2 regions of the Thioalkalivibrio sp. ALJ4 genome follow, and region 2 is predicted to be linked to the other one. Evidence: riboswitches for the same ligand, from Rfam matches in the RefSeq annotation. Region 2 holds a riboswitch; the other holds the start of a gene.
What was found. A riboswitch is a leader RNA that binds a small molecule or an ion and turns the genes downstream of it on or off. The one in region 2 is predicted to bind cobalamin.
Positions count from the first base shown of each region.

Region 1: another riboswitch for cobalamin. It lies ahead of bluB (5,6-dimethylbenzimidazole synthase); the one in region 2 lies ahead of C936_RS0108535 (TonB-dependent receptor domain-containing protein).

Region 1 covers NZ_KB897921.1:8,682-15,934, forward strand. The annotation lists gene cbiB (adenosylcobinamide-phosphate synthase CbiB) at 1-758, opposite strand, end outside; gene bluB (5,6-dimethylbenzimidazole synthase) at 763-1,473, opposite strand; cobalamin riboswitch at 1,568-1,770, opposite strand; gene C936_RS0113170 (cobalamin-binding protein) at 1,917-2,819, shown strand; gene C936_RS0113175 (iron ABC transporter permease) at 2,826-3,797, shown strand; gene C936_RS0113180 (ABC transporter ATP-binding protein) at 3,797-4,651, shown strand; gene C936_RS0113185 (hypothetical protein) at 4,664-5,053, shown strand; gene C936_RS0113190 (pirin family protein) at 5,397-6,245, shown strand; gene glpK (glycerol kinase GlpK) at 6,414-7,253, opposite strand, start outside.
Region 2 covers NZ_KB897918.1:490,233-497,485, reverse strand. The annotation lists gene C936_RS0108545 (cobaltochelatase subunit CobN) at 1-1,020, opposite strand, end outside; gene C936_RS0108540 (cob(I)yrinic acid a,c-diamide adenosyltransferase) at 1,145-1,699, opposite strand; gene C936_RS0108535 (TonB-dependent receptor domain-containing protein) at 1,703-3,520, opposite strand; cobalamin riboswitch at 3,663-3,912, opposite strand; gene C936_RS0108530 (hypothetical protein) at 3,958-5,856, opposite strand; gene C936_RS0108525 (cyclopropane-fatty-acyl-phospholipid synthase family protein) at 5,967-7,205, opposite strand.

The DNA.
Region 1 (7,253 bases), on a different contig from region 2:
TGATACTGGCTGGCACCGCCCAGCACCAGCCCCAGTGCGCCCGCCCCAGCGGCCATTACCGGCCCAGCGTTCGGGCTCTTCCAGGCCGCGGCCTGCTCGCCCCAGCACTGCAGGGCATCGCGAGTGCGCCCGGCCAAGGCATAGGACAGCGCGGTCATGCGCGCCGGGACCCAGTTCAGCAGGTCATCCAGCCGCGCCGCGGTCCAGCCAAAGCGCGTGTAACGCGCATTGCGGTAGCCCCACATCGCATCCAGCGTGTTCACCAGGCGATACAGCACCACCCCCGGCGCACCGGCCACCAGGAACCAGAAAATGGTGCCGAACAGGGCATCGTTGCCGTTCTCCAGTACCGACTCCACCGCCGCGCCGCTGACCCCTGCCACATCCAGGGCCTCGCTGTCGCGGCTGACCAGCATCTGCACCTGCTGCCGCGCCTGGCCCAGATCGCCGGCCTCCAGCGCCCGGGCCACGCGCTCGGCGTGCTCGTCGAGGCTGCGCCAGCCCAGCGCCAACGCCAGTACCAGCAGCCCTACCAGCCAGACCGGCAGGAGCTGCTGCAACCAGACCGTCAGCAGCACAAAGGGCACCACCAGGACGGCCAGCAGCAGCGCGCCGCGGGCCCGACCATCGCGGTAGAACCGGGCCTCCAGGCGCTGCACCAGCAGCCCGAACCCGGCCAGCGGGTGCCAGCGGCGCGGATCGCCGATCAGGCGATCCAGCACCAGCGCACCAAGCAGCGTGAGGAACGCGATCAGCATCGGGTCATCCACTCGCTGAGGAACCGCCGGGTGCGTCGGTACGGCTGCCCCAGCGATTCTCGAACACCAGTTCGTCCAGCGACCGTCGCTGATCCCAGCCCTCGGTTTCCAGCATCGGCCGCTCGTAGAACGCATCCACATGACCCAGACAAAGGATCGCGATCGGCCACGCCCCTTCCGGCATCCCCAGCTCGCCGGCCAGCCAGTCCGGGTCGAACAGCGACACCCAGCCCATGCCCAGGCCCTCGGCCCGGGCCGCGAGCCACAGGTTCTGGATCGCACACGCGGCGGAGCACAGGTCCATCTCCGGGATGGTGCGCCGACCCAGCACGTAGCGCTCGCGCCCATCGGTCAACGCGACCACCAGCAGCTCGCCCGCATCGCGGATACCTTCGAGCTTCAGCCGGTGCACCTCGGCGGCACGCTCGCCGCAGGCCTCGGCCGTGCGTGTCTGCTCCGCCGCCACATGCCCGTGCAACGCATCGCGCAGCCGCGCGTCGGTCACCCGCAGAAAGCGCCAGGGCTGCATGTAGCCCACGCTGGGCGCCTGGTGCGCGGCCTCCAGCAGGCGCCGCAGGGTATCGGCGTCCACCGGGTCCGGGCGGAAATGCCGCATGTCCCGGCGCTCGCCGATCACGCGATAGACCGCTGCGCGCTCCGCCGAGGCGAACGCGTTCGGATTCTCTTCTGACTGGTTGGGAGCTGGGGCCGTCATGAGGTTCCGTCGAGGCGACGGCGCGGCGAAGACACGAAGGAACAGGCTTTTAGGAACGCACCTGCGCCCTCGACCGTTGCCCGCCGCACGGTCGCAGGATGAATCACCGCCAGGCCGGTCTCCGGGCTTGCGAGCGTCGGACGATGCCGACCGGCAGACGCCTTCCCGGGCACAGGACCCAGTGGCCAGTCTGCCGAGCGATTTACCGCTCGCTTACCGTTGCGGGGGCAGCGCCGGACTTGCACCAGCTTCCCGTTTCACCTGCCAACTGCAGGCACCTGACGAAAGCGGATTATGATACGCGCTCAGGGTGCCCCCGACCAATTTGGGCACCAAACCATCTTGCCCTTGCTGCTATGATGAGGCGCTTTCGCTGCCCGTGCGGCGCCCCGAAAACACGGTATTGTTTACGTTACGAACAATCCACAACAGTCGGATTTTTAATGACTTTCACTTCCCTCAAACGCCAGTTAACGGCCCTTGCCGCGCTATTCCTGTGCGCGGGGCCGACACTGGCCGAACCGGTCACGGTGACCGACGATGACGATCGCGAGGTCACGCTCGACCGGCCCGCCGAACGTATCGTCACCCTGGCCCCGCACATCACGGAAGTCCTGTTCGCCGTCGGCGCCGGAGAGCAGCTGGTCGGCGTCACGCAGCACAGCGACTTCCCGCCGGAGGCGGAGATGATCCCGCGAGTCGGTGGCTACAGCCGCATCGACCTGGAACGTGTGGTCGAGATGGACCCGGACCTGGTGGTCGCCTGGCGCAGTGGCAACTCCAGCTCGCAGATCGAGCGCCTGCGCGATCTGGGGCTGAACGTCTATGTCTCGGAGCCGCGCAGTTTCGAGGGCGTGGCCTCCAGCATGCGTCGCATGGCGCAGCTGGCCGGTACCGAGGAACGCGGCGAAGCGGCGGTGCAGGCCTTTCTCGACGAGATCGAGACGTTGCGGCTGGACTATTCCGACCGTGACCCGGTCCCGCTGTTCTACCAGGTCTGGGAACAGCCCCTGATGACGGTCAACGACGATCACCTGATCGGCGAGGCCATCCGCCTGTGCGGGGGCAAGAACGTGTTCGGCCACCTGGACCGCCTGGTGCCGCGCATGGACCGCGAGGCCGTGATCGAGGCCGATCCGGAGGTGATCATCGGCGGCGGCATGGGCGAAGACCGGCCGGACTGGGTAATTGCCTGGGAACAATGGGAGGACATGACCGCGGTGCAGCGCGACAACCTGTTCTTTATCCCGCCGTCGCTGCTCCAGCGTCACACCCCGCGGATTGCCGAAGGGACCCGGCTGATGTGCGAAGAGCTGGAACGGGCCCGTTCACGCCGGGACGACTGACCAGCCGTGACGCGCTCCTTCCTCCTCGCCACGGGGGTCCTGCTCCCGGCGTCGCTGCTTGCGATCCTGATCGCGCTGGCCTATGGCAGCGTCGCCATTGCTCCCGGCGACCTGCTCGCGGTGATTCAGGGCGAAGGGAGCCGCCTGCACAACACGCTGGTACTGGAACTGCGCCTGCCACGCGCCCTGGCCGCATTCGCCGCCGGCGGGCTGCTGGGCGTCGCCGGTGCCCTGATGCAGGTGTTGCTGCGCAATCCGCTGGCCGATCCCTATGTGCTGGGCCTCTCCGGCGGGGCTTCGGTGGGTGCCCTGCTGGCCATGCTCGCGGGGCTGTCGATGTTCTCGGTCTCGGTCGCCGCATTCGCAGGCGCGCTGCTGTCCACGGTGATCGTGTTCGGCCTGGCGCACGGCACCGGCAGCTGGACGCCGACCCGATTGCTGCTGACCGGCGTGGTCGTGGCGGCCGGCTGGGGCGCCGTGATCAGCTTCCTGCTCGCCGTGAGCCCGACCGCGGAGCTGCCCGGGATGCTGTACTGGCTGATGGGCGATGTCTCCCACGCCCGCAACCCCTACCCCGCCTGGGGTGTGCTGGTGCTGGTCGTGTTGCTGGCCCTGCCCCTGGGACGGACGCTCAACGTGCTGGCGCGCGGCCCGATGCAGGCGGCCGCACTGGGCGTGGCCGTGCGGCCGGTGGAATGGACGATCTACGTCGTCGCGGCACTGATCACTGCTACGGCCGTGATGCAGGTCGGCGCGGTCGGATTTGTCGGATTGATCGTGCCGCACATGCTCCGGCTGATCTTCGGCAACGACCAGCGCGTGATCCTGCCGGCCTCGGCACTCGGCGGCGGCATCCTGCTGACGCTGGCCGACACCCTCGCCCGTACGATGATTGCCCCGGAGCAGTTGCCCGTCGGCGTGATCACCGCGATGCTGGGCGTCCCCGTGTTCCTGTTCCTGCTGTACCGGAGCCGCTGATGCCTCCGCACACCGCCGATCCCCAACTCCACGGCGATCCACACGCGTCCGGCACCGAGAGCGTGCACGAGGTGCCAGGGCCGGACACCCTGCTGGCCACCCACGATCTGGTCATCGACATCCCGGAACGCGCCAGCGGTTCGCCCCTGGACCTGACCATCAACCCGGGACAGTGCTGGGGCATCCTCGGCCCGAACGGCGCGGGCAAGAGCACCCTGCTGCATACCCTGGCCGGGCTGCGCCCCGCCCGCGCAGGCGAGATCCATGTGCGCGGCCGTCCGCTCCCCGACTACTCGCGTGCGCACCTGGCGCGCGAACTGGGTCTGGTATTCCAGAAACACCACGACGGCTTCCCCGCAACGGTACTGGAGACGGCCCTGATCGGGCGCCACCCCTACCTGCGGCCCTGGGATATCGAGACCGCTGAAGACTATACCCAGGCCCGCGCCGCCCTGGCCCGTATGGATCTGGCCGCACTGGAGCACCGCCTGGTGGACACCCTGTCCGGCGGCGAGCGCCAGCGCCTGGCGATTGCCACCGTACTCACCCAGAACCCGCGGCTCCTGCTGCTGGACGAGCCCACCAGCCAGCTCGACCTGCACCACCAGGTCGCGGTGCTGGACCATATACGCGGCATCGCCCGGAATGACCGCGCCGCGATCCTGGTGCTGCACGACGTGAACCTGGCGGTACGTTACTGCGATCACCTGCTGCTGATGTTCCCCGACGGCAAGGCCTGCTGGGGCCCCACCCGAACCATGCTGGTGCCCTCCGCGCTGGAACGGCTGTACAACCAGCCACTGAGCACCGGCGAGATCGACGGCCAGCCGGTCTTCATGCCGACCATCCCGTAACGAGGAATCCCGGTGGAATTCTTTCGCACCCTGCCCCTGCAAGCTGTCGCCGATTCCCTGCAGGCCGAGCTGACCGTACCGGCCCTGCCCCGGCTTTGCCCCGCCATTGACGCCCTTGTTGAAGAGACCGGGCCCGATGCCGGCGTCGTCTACTGCCTGTGGGGCGAGTTTCGTGTCCGGCGCGAGTGCATCAATGGCGGGGTACGCTTCAGCCTGCCGGGCTGCCCGAACGCACTCGCCTGGACCCTGACGACCGGGCATCCGCCGAAGCCGGAGGCGGTCATGCTGCACCTGACCATCAACCGCCAGGAACACGACCCGGATTTCGTCGAGAGCCTTGAATTCTTTGCCGATAGCTGGCTGGGGCTGACATCGCTGCAACCGCCCCATGACGGGCGCTGAGTGCAATTTTCTTTTGTTTTCATGGTCGGTATGGTTGCAGCGTTCATTAAGGGAAACACTGATGAATGTACACACTCGCGTTGGCACCCCAGGTTCTCCGAGACAAGGCGCGGTGCGCAGCCGGTAGTGGTTCTACCGGCAAGGGCCGCAACGCAGGATCGGGGAACCTGGGGTGCCAACCCCACAAGCCATTGAATGCAAGGGCTCGGCCGCTTTTGCGCGCGCACGGCGTTGCGGCTCCCTTGTGCAGAATGACTGCACGGCGGTCACCGCGCCTTGTTCGCACGCAAAAGCGACTCGAGCGCGAGCGTGTACATTCATCAGTGTTTCCCTAGGAGAAGTCATGACCCCCACACCGCCGGACAGCGTACGCACAGCCCACCCGACCCAGGACGGCGCGGGTGTGAAGATTCGCCGCATCCATGACTTTCGCGGCGGCCTGGATCCCTTCCTGATGCTGGACGAATTGAAGGCCAGTGCGAAGGAGGACTACATCGGTGGTTTCCCCTCCCACCCGCATCGCGGGTTCGAGACGCTGACCTACCTCGTCCATGGCGGCCTGACCCACGAAGATTCGATGGGTAACCAGGGTCGTGTGGAGGCCGGCGAGGCGCAGTGGATGAGCGCCGGGCGCGGGGTCATCCACTCCGAGATGCCCCTGCTGGACTCGGACGGGCTGCACGGCTTCCAGCTATGGGTAAACCTGCCGGCACGGCGCAAGATGGACCCGCCGCGTTACCGCGACGTGCGCGCCGACGCGATGCGCCACCTGCCGGAAGACGACGGCCCACTGCACTTCAAGGCGATCGCCGGCTCCTGGCAGACCAGCGCCGGGGATACCGAAGGCCCGCTGGAACAGATCGGAGAAGGTGCGGCGATGGCGGATCTGAGCCTGCCGGCAGGCTACCGCCTGTCACTGGCCGTCCAGCTGGACGACCGGGTGCTCGCCTATGTCTATGACGGCGAGCTGACCGGGCTGAAGACGGGCGAACTGGGCACCTGGAGCGGACAGACGCAGATCCACCTGATCGCCCAGCAGGATGCGCGGGTGCTGCTGTTCAAGGGCCGCCCGCTGGGCGAACCGATCGCCCACTACGGCCCGTTTGTGATGAACACCTCCGACGAGATCGAGCAGGCGATCAGCGACTATCAATCCGGCCAGCTCGCGGCCGAACCGGCCAGCATCGACTGACCCGGCAGGGTCTGACTCTGGCAGGGGCTTTCGCGGGCAAGCCCGCTCCCACAGACTTCAGGGTAGCGCCGGGTAAACGTCATCGTTCTACCCACTGCCCCCTGTGGGAGCCGCCTTGGCGGCGAAGCCCCTGCCCACGCCAGCCAGCTCCCCCGGACCACCCGCCCACTAGTTGGGCGCCTCGTGATCTTCCTCGCGCGCCCACCCCATCGTGCGTTTTACGGCCTTCTTCCAGCCCCGGTAGTAGCGATCGCGGGTGGCCGCATCCATCTGCGGCTCGAATACCCGGTCCAGCTGGTTCTTCTGCGCCAGTTCGTCGCGCGACCAGAAACCCACGGCCAGCCCGGCCAGATAGGCAGCCCCCAGGGCAGTCGATTCCGTGACCACCGGCCGCTCGACATTCACCCCGAGCATGTCGGCCTGGAACTGCATCATCACGTTGTTGGCAACCGCACCGCCGTCGACCCGCAGACCCTTCAGCGCGATGCCGGAGTCCTGCTCCATCGCGTCGATCACGTCCTTGGTCTGGTAGGCCAGCGAGTCCAGCGTGGCGCGGGTGATGTGTTCCTTGCGCGTACCGCGCGTCAGCCCGAAGATGGCCCCGCGGGCATACATGTCCCAGTGCGGCGCCCCGAGCCCCGCGAATGCGGGGACGACATACACGCCGTCGGAGTCCTCCACCTTGCTCGCGTAGTACTCCGAGTCCTCGGCCGAGTCGATCAGCTTGAGCTCGTCGCGCAGCCACTGAATCGCGGCACCGGCGATGAAAATGGAGCCCTCCAGCGCATACTCGACCTGGCCATCGACGCTCCAGGCAACGGTCGTGAGCAGGCCCGAGTGCGAAGTGACCGGCTCGGTGCCGGTGTTCATCAGCAGAAAGCAGCCGGTGCCATAGGTGTTCTTGGCCATGCCGCGCTCGAAGCAGGTCTGCCCGAAGAGCGCCGCATGCTGGTCGCCGGCAACGCCCGCGATGGGGATCTCGTTGGCACCGAACATCTCGGTTCCCGT
Region 2 (7,253 bases):
GCCCTCGTGCGAGAGCCGCCACTCGGTCTCGCTCACGTCCGCCAGACGAATCCCCTTGACCACAGGGACATCCAGCTCGGCGAAGGCCTCGGCCACCGCCTCGCGGTTGCCACCGCCGCCCACTACGAAGTCCTGCAGGCTGACGATCCCGCTCAGCTCGGCGGGTGCCGCCGATGCGGCGAGGTTCTCGACTGCCTCGCGGCTGGCCCCACCCCAGCGCGCGAGGACCGCGAAGCACTGGGTATCCCGGGCCTCCAGCGCCTCGCAGGTCGCATCCAGAAGCTCGCGGTCACCGGGACGGTCACCGGTATCCAGGTCCAGCACGGCCACGGCCGGCCTGGCATCCAGGCCAAGATCCCCCGGGTCGGCCACCGACTGGCCATCCCGGTAATAGCGGATGGTCTCGCGCGGATCCGGTTCCGGCACGTCAATCGAGTGCCCGCCCCGAGCGGCCAGCCAGCGCATCAGACCCTCCATGTTCTCCGGTGTGCGGCCCTGATAGAACGCACGTCCGGTTAGCCAGTCGGCCTGGTTTGAGAAGCGCTCCTGCTGCCGAGCCAGGTGCTCGCGCGGATCCTCGCCCGCTTCAGGGTTCTCGGTCAGTTCGGTCCGGGCCTCCTCGTCCAGCTCCTCCAGAACCGCCTGGCCGTCGATGCGGGACAGCGCGGTCAGGCGCCGTTCGCTGTTGATTGCAAGGATCGGCGCTGACTCGGCCGGTGCCTCTTCGCGCAGCAGACGTTCGAGACGACCGGCCTGGTCCCCGAACACCGCTGCCACGAGCACCGCGTCGGCATCGCGCCACAACGCCCGGATTGACGAGTCCGACTTGTCCGCCAGCTGCTCAGGCGTGCGCAGCACCACCTCGGCATCCGGCACGGCCTCCAGGAATCGATGCGCACCGGCGGCCACCTCGGGGGCCGAGCGCTCGGAGACGATGCCGACGATCTGGGGCCCTGCCCATACGGGCGTGCTCCACAGGCCGACGATCAGCAGGACCAGGCTGCGTTTCCAGAAGGACATGCGACAAACCCCGAAGAAAATTCGATGGGGCGACGCCACCGGTGCAATGGTGGCGTCGCCAATCCGTTATACGCAGGAAGGTGCCGTGGAAACGGCACCCGAAAACCGGCAACGGCAGATGCAATCAGCCGCGTTTGTTGGCCGGCTGCCAGAGGACTTCCGCGCCGTTCTCGTGACGTGCAAGCACACGGCAGAGCACGAACAGAAGATCCGACAGGCGGTTGATGTAGGCCAGTGAACTCGGCCGCAGCGCCTCATGGTGATTCACCGCCACCAGACGACGTTCCGCACGGCGGCATACCGTACGGGCGATATGGCAGTCGGCCGTGGCCGGGCCACCGCCCGGCAGGATGAACTCCTCGAGCGGCGGCAGATCGGCGTTGAAGCTTTCCAGCTCGACATCGAGCCGCTCGACAGAGGCATCCGGTAGCGCCTGATGCCCCGGCACCGCCAGCTCCGCCCCCAGGTCGAACAGCTCGTGCTGAACCAGGGCCAGCACGCGCCGAACCTCTTCCGGGAGATCGTGGACCAGGACCCGGCCCACGACACTGTTCAGCTCGTCCACGTCACCAAACGCCTCGACGCGGTGGCTGTCCTTATCCACCCGCGAGCCATCCCCCAGGCCAGTCCGGCCTTCGTCACCCGTGCGGGTCGCAATCTTTGACAGTCGATTACCCATGCATCACCTCTGCTGGTAGCGCAGCTTGACGAAAGCGGCCCGACCCGGCTGGTTGTACCCTCCGGCGGTCTCGTAGTCCTTGTCGAACACGTTATTGACCGTCGCCTGAATCTGCCATTCCGGCGCAATCTGATAGCTCGCACGCAGATTGAGCAGGCCGTAGCCGGCAAGTCGCTCCTGATTGTCGCGATCGTCATAGGCGCGACTCTTGGCGATAGCCGATCCCCCTACGGAGAAACGCTGGAACTGGCGATCGAGATCCACCCGCGCTGTCACGGGCGAGCGGCGGCGCAATTCGTTTCCGGTCTCCCGGTCTTCGGCGTCCAGGAAGGTCAGGGAGGCGCGAGAGACCCATTGGGCTCCCTCGTAACCGCCTTCCAGTTCGATGCCGCGAATCCGGGCTTCGTCCACGTTTTCTGCCCGAAATGCGACGGGATCGAAGGTGATCATCTGGTCGAGATCAGTCCGGAAGACGGCGGCATCGGCATAGTACGGACCACTGGAATAGCGCGCGCCGAGTTCAAACGTGCGGGAAGTCTCCGGATCAAGATCGGAGTTCCCGAAGCCCGGGAAGTAGAGATCATTGAACGTCGGTGCCTTGAATGCCGTTCCGTAGGAAGCTCGCAACCGAACCGTTTCCGAAGCCTGCAAACCCCATGCGACCTGGCCGGTCGTCTTGTCTCCGAACTGCTCGTTGTCGTCGTAGCGCAGGCTGCCTTCGAGATCGTGGCGCCCAAGATCCACCTGCACCACGGAGTAAGCTCCAACGTTGTAACGCGACCCTTCATCGTAATCGGTGTCGCTCTCGACGCGGTCCTCGTGCGCATCAATGCCAGTCACGAGGTACACGCGATCCCCTATATCGATATCATTGCGCCAGTCGATCGTGTCGCGACGGGTATCGAACTGGGAGAAAAATTCACCGTCGAGAAAATTCTCCGACTCGTCCCGGCTGTGGCCGACCGACAGTTCAGTCTCCCACTGCCGTGTAACCGGAATACGGAAGCCAGCCCGCAAAGCCGCGTGCACAAAGTCCGAGGAGTCCGGCGAGAACTGGGAATCAGTGTCAAATTCGGTTGAGCCTTCCGAATACAAGACATTCCCAAAGACCTCCGCACCGTTATCAAGACGATGGGTCACCTTGGTCGCAAGCGAGGTGTTGTCGTAGCCGTCACGGTCATCGTCTCCAACGTCATCCTGCACATTGATGCCGTCGGTCTCGAAATGGCTGAGCGAGAAGCTGTAGTTCGTGTTCTCGGTTCCGCCGGCGACGCCCACACCCGTTTCCCAGGTGTTGAAGCTGCCGCCCCCGACAAACGCGTTGACCCTGGGCGGCCCCTTCTGGCCCTCGCGGGTAAAGACCTGCACCACGCCGCCAATGGCGTCGGAGCCGTAGATGCTGGTACGCGGTCCGCGCACCACTTCGACGCGCTCGATCTCCTCCGGTGGCAGGAACTGCCAGCTTGCCCCGCCACTGGTGGCCGACCCCATGCGCACGCCGTCGATCAGGAGCAGGGTGTGGTCGGAACTCGTGCCACGCGTATAGACCGAAGTAGTCTTGCCAAACGCACTGTTCTGGGAGGTCTCGATCCCGGCGCGGCCCTCCAGCAGGTCGGTGAACTGCTGCGGCTGCAGGCGCTCGATCTCTTCGCGGTCGATGACGGTGACCGAGGACAGGGTCTCGTCGACCGTCTGCGCGACGCGCGCGGCCGTGACCTGGACCACGTCGAGGGTGTGCGCTTCGGAATCGGCGTCCGGCGTCTCGGCGAGGACCGGGGTGGTGGCCAGCAGGATGGCCGTGGAAAGTGCTGTGCGTTTCATGTCGTCCGTGTCTCCCGGCGAGCCGCCCGCACGCCGTAAATTCGTCGGGACCACGCAGGCAGGGGGGAGAGAGACACGAGGGGGACCGGGCACAGCCGCTATGCGACCAGGCCCGATCATCCGCCTCGCATGCCCGCCGCATGCCGCGCGATCATTCCCTGGCCGGTCTCCGGGCTGACGAGCGTTCCGGTGCGGCGCCTTCCCGAACGATTCCGTTCAGTGGCGTGTGCCGCGACCATCAGAGGCCGTCATGGCCTCTCGCTCGATTACCGTTGCGGGGGCAGCGTCGGATTCGTCCGCAGGCATCCAGATACCTGTAGCGGGCTCACCGAACTTCCCGTTTAACCCCTCGGCGAGACACGCCGAGGGGCACCAGAAAACGCACGAAAGCCTACACAGTTGGTCAAGAAATTACCAGACCCGGGAAATGCGCGGCGTCAGGATCGCTGGGCCTCGGCCTGCACATAACGTGCGCCGCTCTTGAGCAACCGCCCCCAGGACTTGTCCTGCAGCATGGCGTCAAATTCCGGCGACCGTTCGGCACGCAAAGCCACCGGCGCCGCCTGCGCGCCCTCCTCCACCGGATGGGCGGCCAGCATCTCCAGGCGGTCGGGATTGGCGCCATATTGCCGTACCAGGAAATCACGCATGGAGTCGGACAGCGGCAGATGGTAGATGCGCGTCAGACGCAGGGCCAGCCATTCCGCCATACGGCTGAGATCCTGACGCACCATACGCACCATCGCCGAACCCAACCCCGCCTTGGCATCCGCACTCATGCCGACGTACAGGCCTCCGAGATAGGCGGCGGGATTCGCATAGATCGCGCGCTGGATACTCGGGTTGGTCAGGTCGACCAGAGGCTCCAGAATCAGTGCGAGCTGGATGCCGATGCGCTTGGCGGTGTCCGCATCCAGTGGGTGCCCACCAAAGTAGAACAGGTCGCCCTCGCGCCGGATGCCGAGCTCGGACAGGTACTCACAGAACCGGTCGGCCAGGCGCAGCTTCTGGTCGTCCGCCAGCTCGATCACCTCCTCGCTCACGCGGATACCGCGCGCACTGCGCTTGAACCAGCTCTGCTGCCCCTTTCTCTCGACCTGCTGTCGTCGCAGCGCCTCCCAGCGCTCGACCGCGGCGGTATAGCGACTCTGCGCCTGCATGAGCTGGTCCCGCGCCGCGCGCAGGTCTTCGACATGACGCAGCGCCCGCCCCAGCAGGCGGCCTTCCGGCGAATTCACAGCGGGGCGGGACTGTTCCAGTTGCGAAAGTGCATCCAGCACCTCGCGCCCGATACCCAGAGTCGGCGAACGCAGGACCTGCGGATCCAGGCCACTGGCCGGGCTTTGCGCCAGCAACATCGCGAGCGAGCGCAGGCGACTGATCACACCCGCCTGAGCGACGCGGAAACGGTTGCCCTGATACTCCAGCCGATCCAGCGCATGCCCCAACCGCCAACCACCCGACCATTCGAAACTCAGCCGCCGGATCTGCCGCCCGTTGACCATCTCGAAGGCCAGTACAAACATGGCCTGCGTATCATCCAGTGTGCAGCGCGACAGGTCATCCGAGTCCGCCGCTGAAAACAGGCGGTCCAGAAATTGATCGATCCGCCGGACGCCATCCTCACGGGTTGGCGCGACGCCCTGAAGCCGGTCGCGCAGCGGATCCGCCAGTTCGGAGGCATCGTGGTGCAGTTTTTCCAGCGCGGCCAGACGAGCATCCGCAGTGGCATCCACCAGATCCGCGACGCGCGAGCGCAGCCCCAGCCGACGGTAGATCTCGATCTGCTCGGCCGCTGCTGCGAGGCTGGTATCGCCGGTCATCTCGCGCACCGCGACCGCGACGCCTTCCGGCGAGATATCCACCTCATGAAGCAGAACCTCGGCGGCCTTGCGTCGCCGCATGTCCGGCGCCATCTCGGCCATCGCCAGGTCGCGGGTCACGAACAGCAGGTCCGGCAAAAAGTCGATCGTATTGCGCAGCTGATCGCGTGAGCGCTCCTGCCGCTTGCCCCGCGTGGCATCGGCAATAAACCGCGCCAGCAGGCCAATCACCCCGAACAGCAGCGTGTAGACGGCAAAAAAGATGAAATTCTGGGCCGGGGCGGCGTGGCCAAAGCCCAGGAAATAGCCCCCCTGCATCGCGAGGAAGGTCACCGGGCCGGCCGCCCACAGCAGCTGCAGCATGTTGAGCGACCAGGGCACCTTGCGCGCGGTCGCCGCGACCTCGGTGATCCGGCTGCGTCCGGCCGCCTCGATCAGCACATGGTCCTGGCTCGGACTGGCGGCCTGGGGGGCCTCCTGCCGCTGTTGCCGCTTGCGAAACCTGCCAAACACGCGTCGTCCCTGCCCCCTCAGCGTTTCCGTGAAGTGTAGGGAAAACAGACCGGTTGCGGGTGCCCGGTCAGGAAAAAATGTTCAGGGAGCCAGGAAGTAGTCCGCAATCCCTACGCAGCACTGCGACCCCGGACTGCCGCCTCCCCCGGCGGCGTCGAAACCACCTTGGGCGCCTCGTCGGCATACAGATAGTCGCGGGTGAGCGGCACGGCATCCTGCTGTTTGGCCACCTGGATGTGGAACACCACCTGGCGCCACCAGCGGAAGGTCGCCTCGCAACTGGCCAGATAGAACTCCCACATGCGGCAGAAGCGCTCGTCGAAGTGGCCCACTGCCTCGGCACGGATGTTCTGGAACCGCCGATACCACTCGGCGAGCGTCTCCGCATAGTGCAGCCGCCAGAACTCGATATCGGTGGTATGCAGCGGGGTCGGCTCCAACGCCTCCATCACCTCGGACAGTGCCGGGGTATAACCGCCAGGGAAGATGTACTTGCTCAGCCAGGGGTTGGTGGTCCCCGGAGGCCCCTGGCGGCCAATCGTGTGCAGGACGGCCACGCCATCGTCCTTGAGCAGGTCGTTCACCCGCTGGAAGAACGTGCCGTAATTGGGCACGCCGACATGCTCAAACATGCCGACACTGACGATCCGGTCGTACTGGTCGTCGTGTTCGCGGTAGTCCTGATAGAAAAAGCGCACGCGATCGTCCAGCCCGCGGCGCTTCGCCTCGGCCTGGGCCACTCGCAGCTGCTCCCGGGACAGGGTGATTCCGTCCACCTGGACATCGGCGTTCTCGGCCAGGTGAAAGGCCAGCCCACCCCAGCCGCAGCCGATATCCAGCACCCGCTGACCGGGCTCCAGCACCAGCTTCTTGCGCAGCATCGCGCACTTGGCCTGCTGGGCCTCCTCCAGGGTCATGTCCGGGCGCTCGAAATAGGCACAGCTGTAGAACATGCCTTCGTCGAGAAAACGGCGGAACAGCCACTCGTCCACGTCGTAATGATGGGAGATGTTCTGGTAGCTGCGCGCGATACGGTTGCCCTGCTCGAGGACCGCGCGAAACATGCACACCAGCGGGTGCACACGACGCTGGAATCTGGGCGCGAAGTTGCGCATGGCCACATCCAGAAACACCCGGATGCCCTCGGGACCCGGCGACCAGAGCCCGTCCATATAGGTTTCGCCCAGCTGAAACCCGGGATCTCGCGCGATGCGCTTGAGGGCCGCCCGATCATGGACCTGCAGCGTGATCTCGGGTGCCCCCTGCCCGAAACGGCGCTCGCTCCCGTCCGGCTCGCGCAGGATCAGCGTGCCGTGGTGCATGTATTCGTTCAGCATCCGTTCGATCATTGCGTCCCTTCCCATGCGAATCGCCTGCTATATTAAACAGAGTCTAGA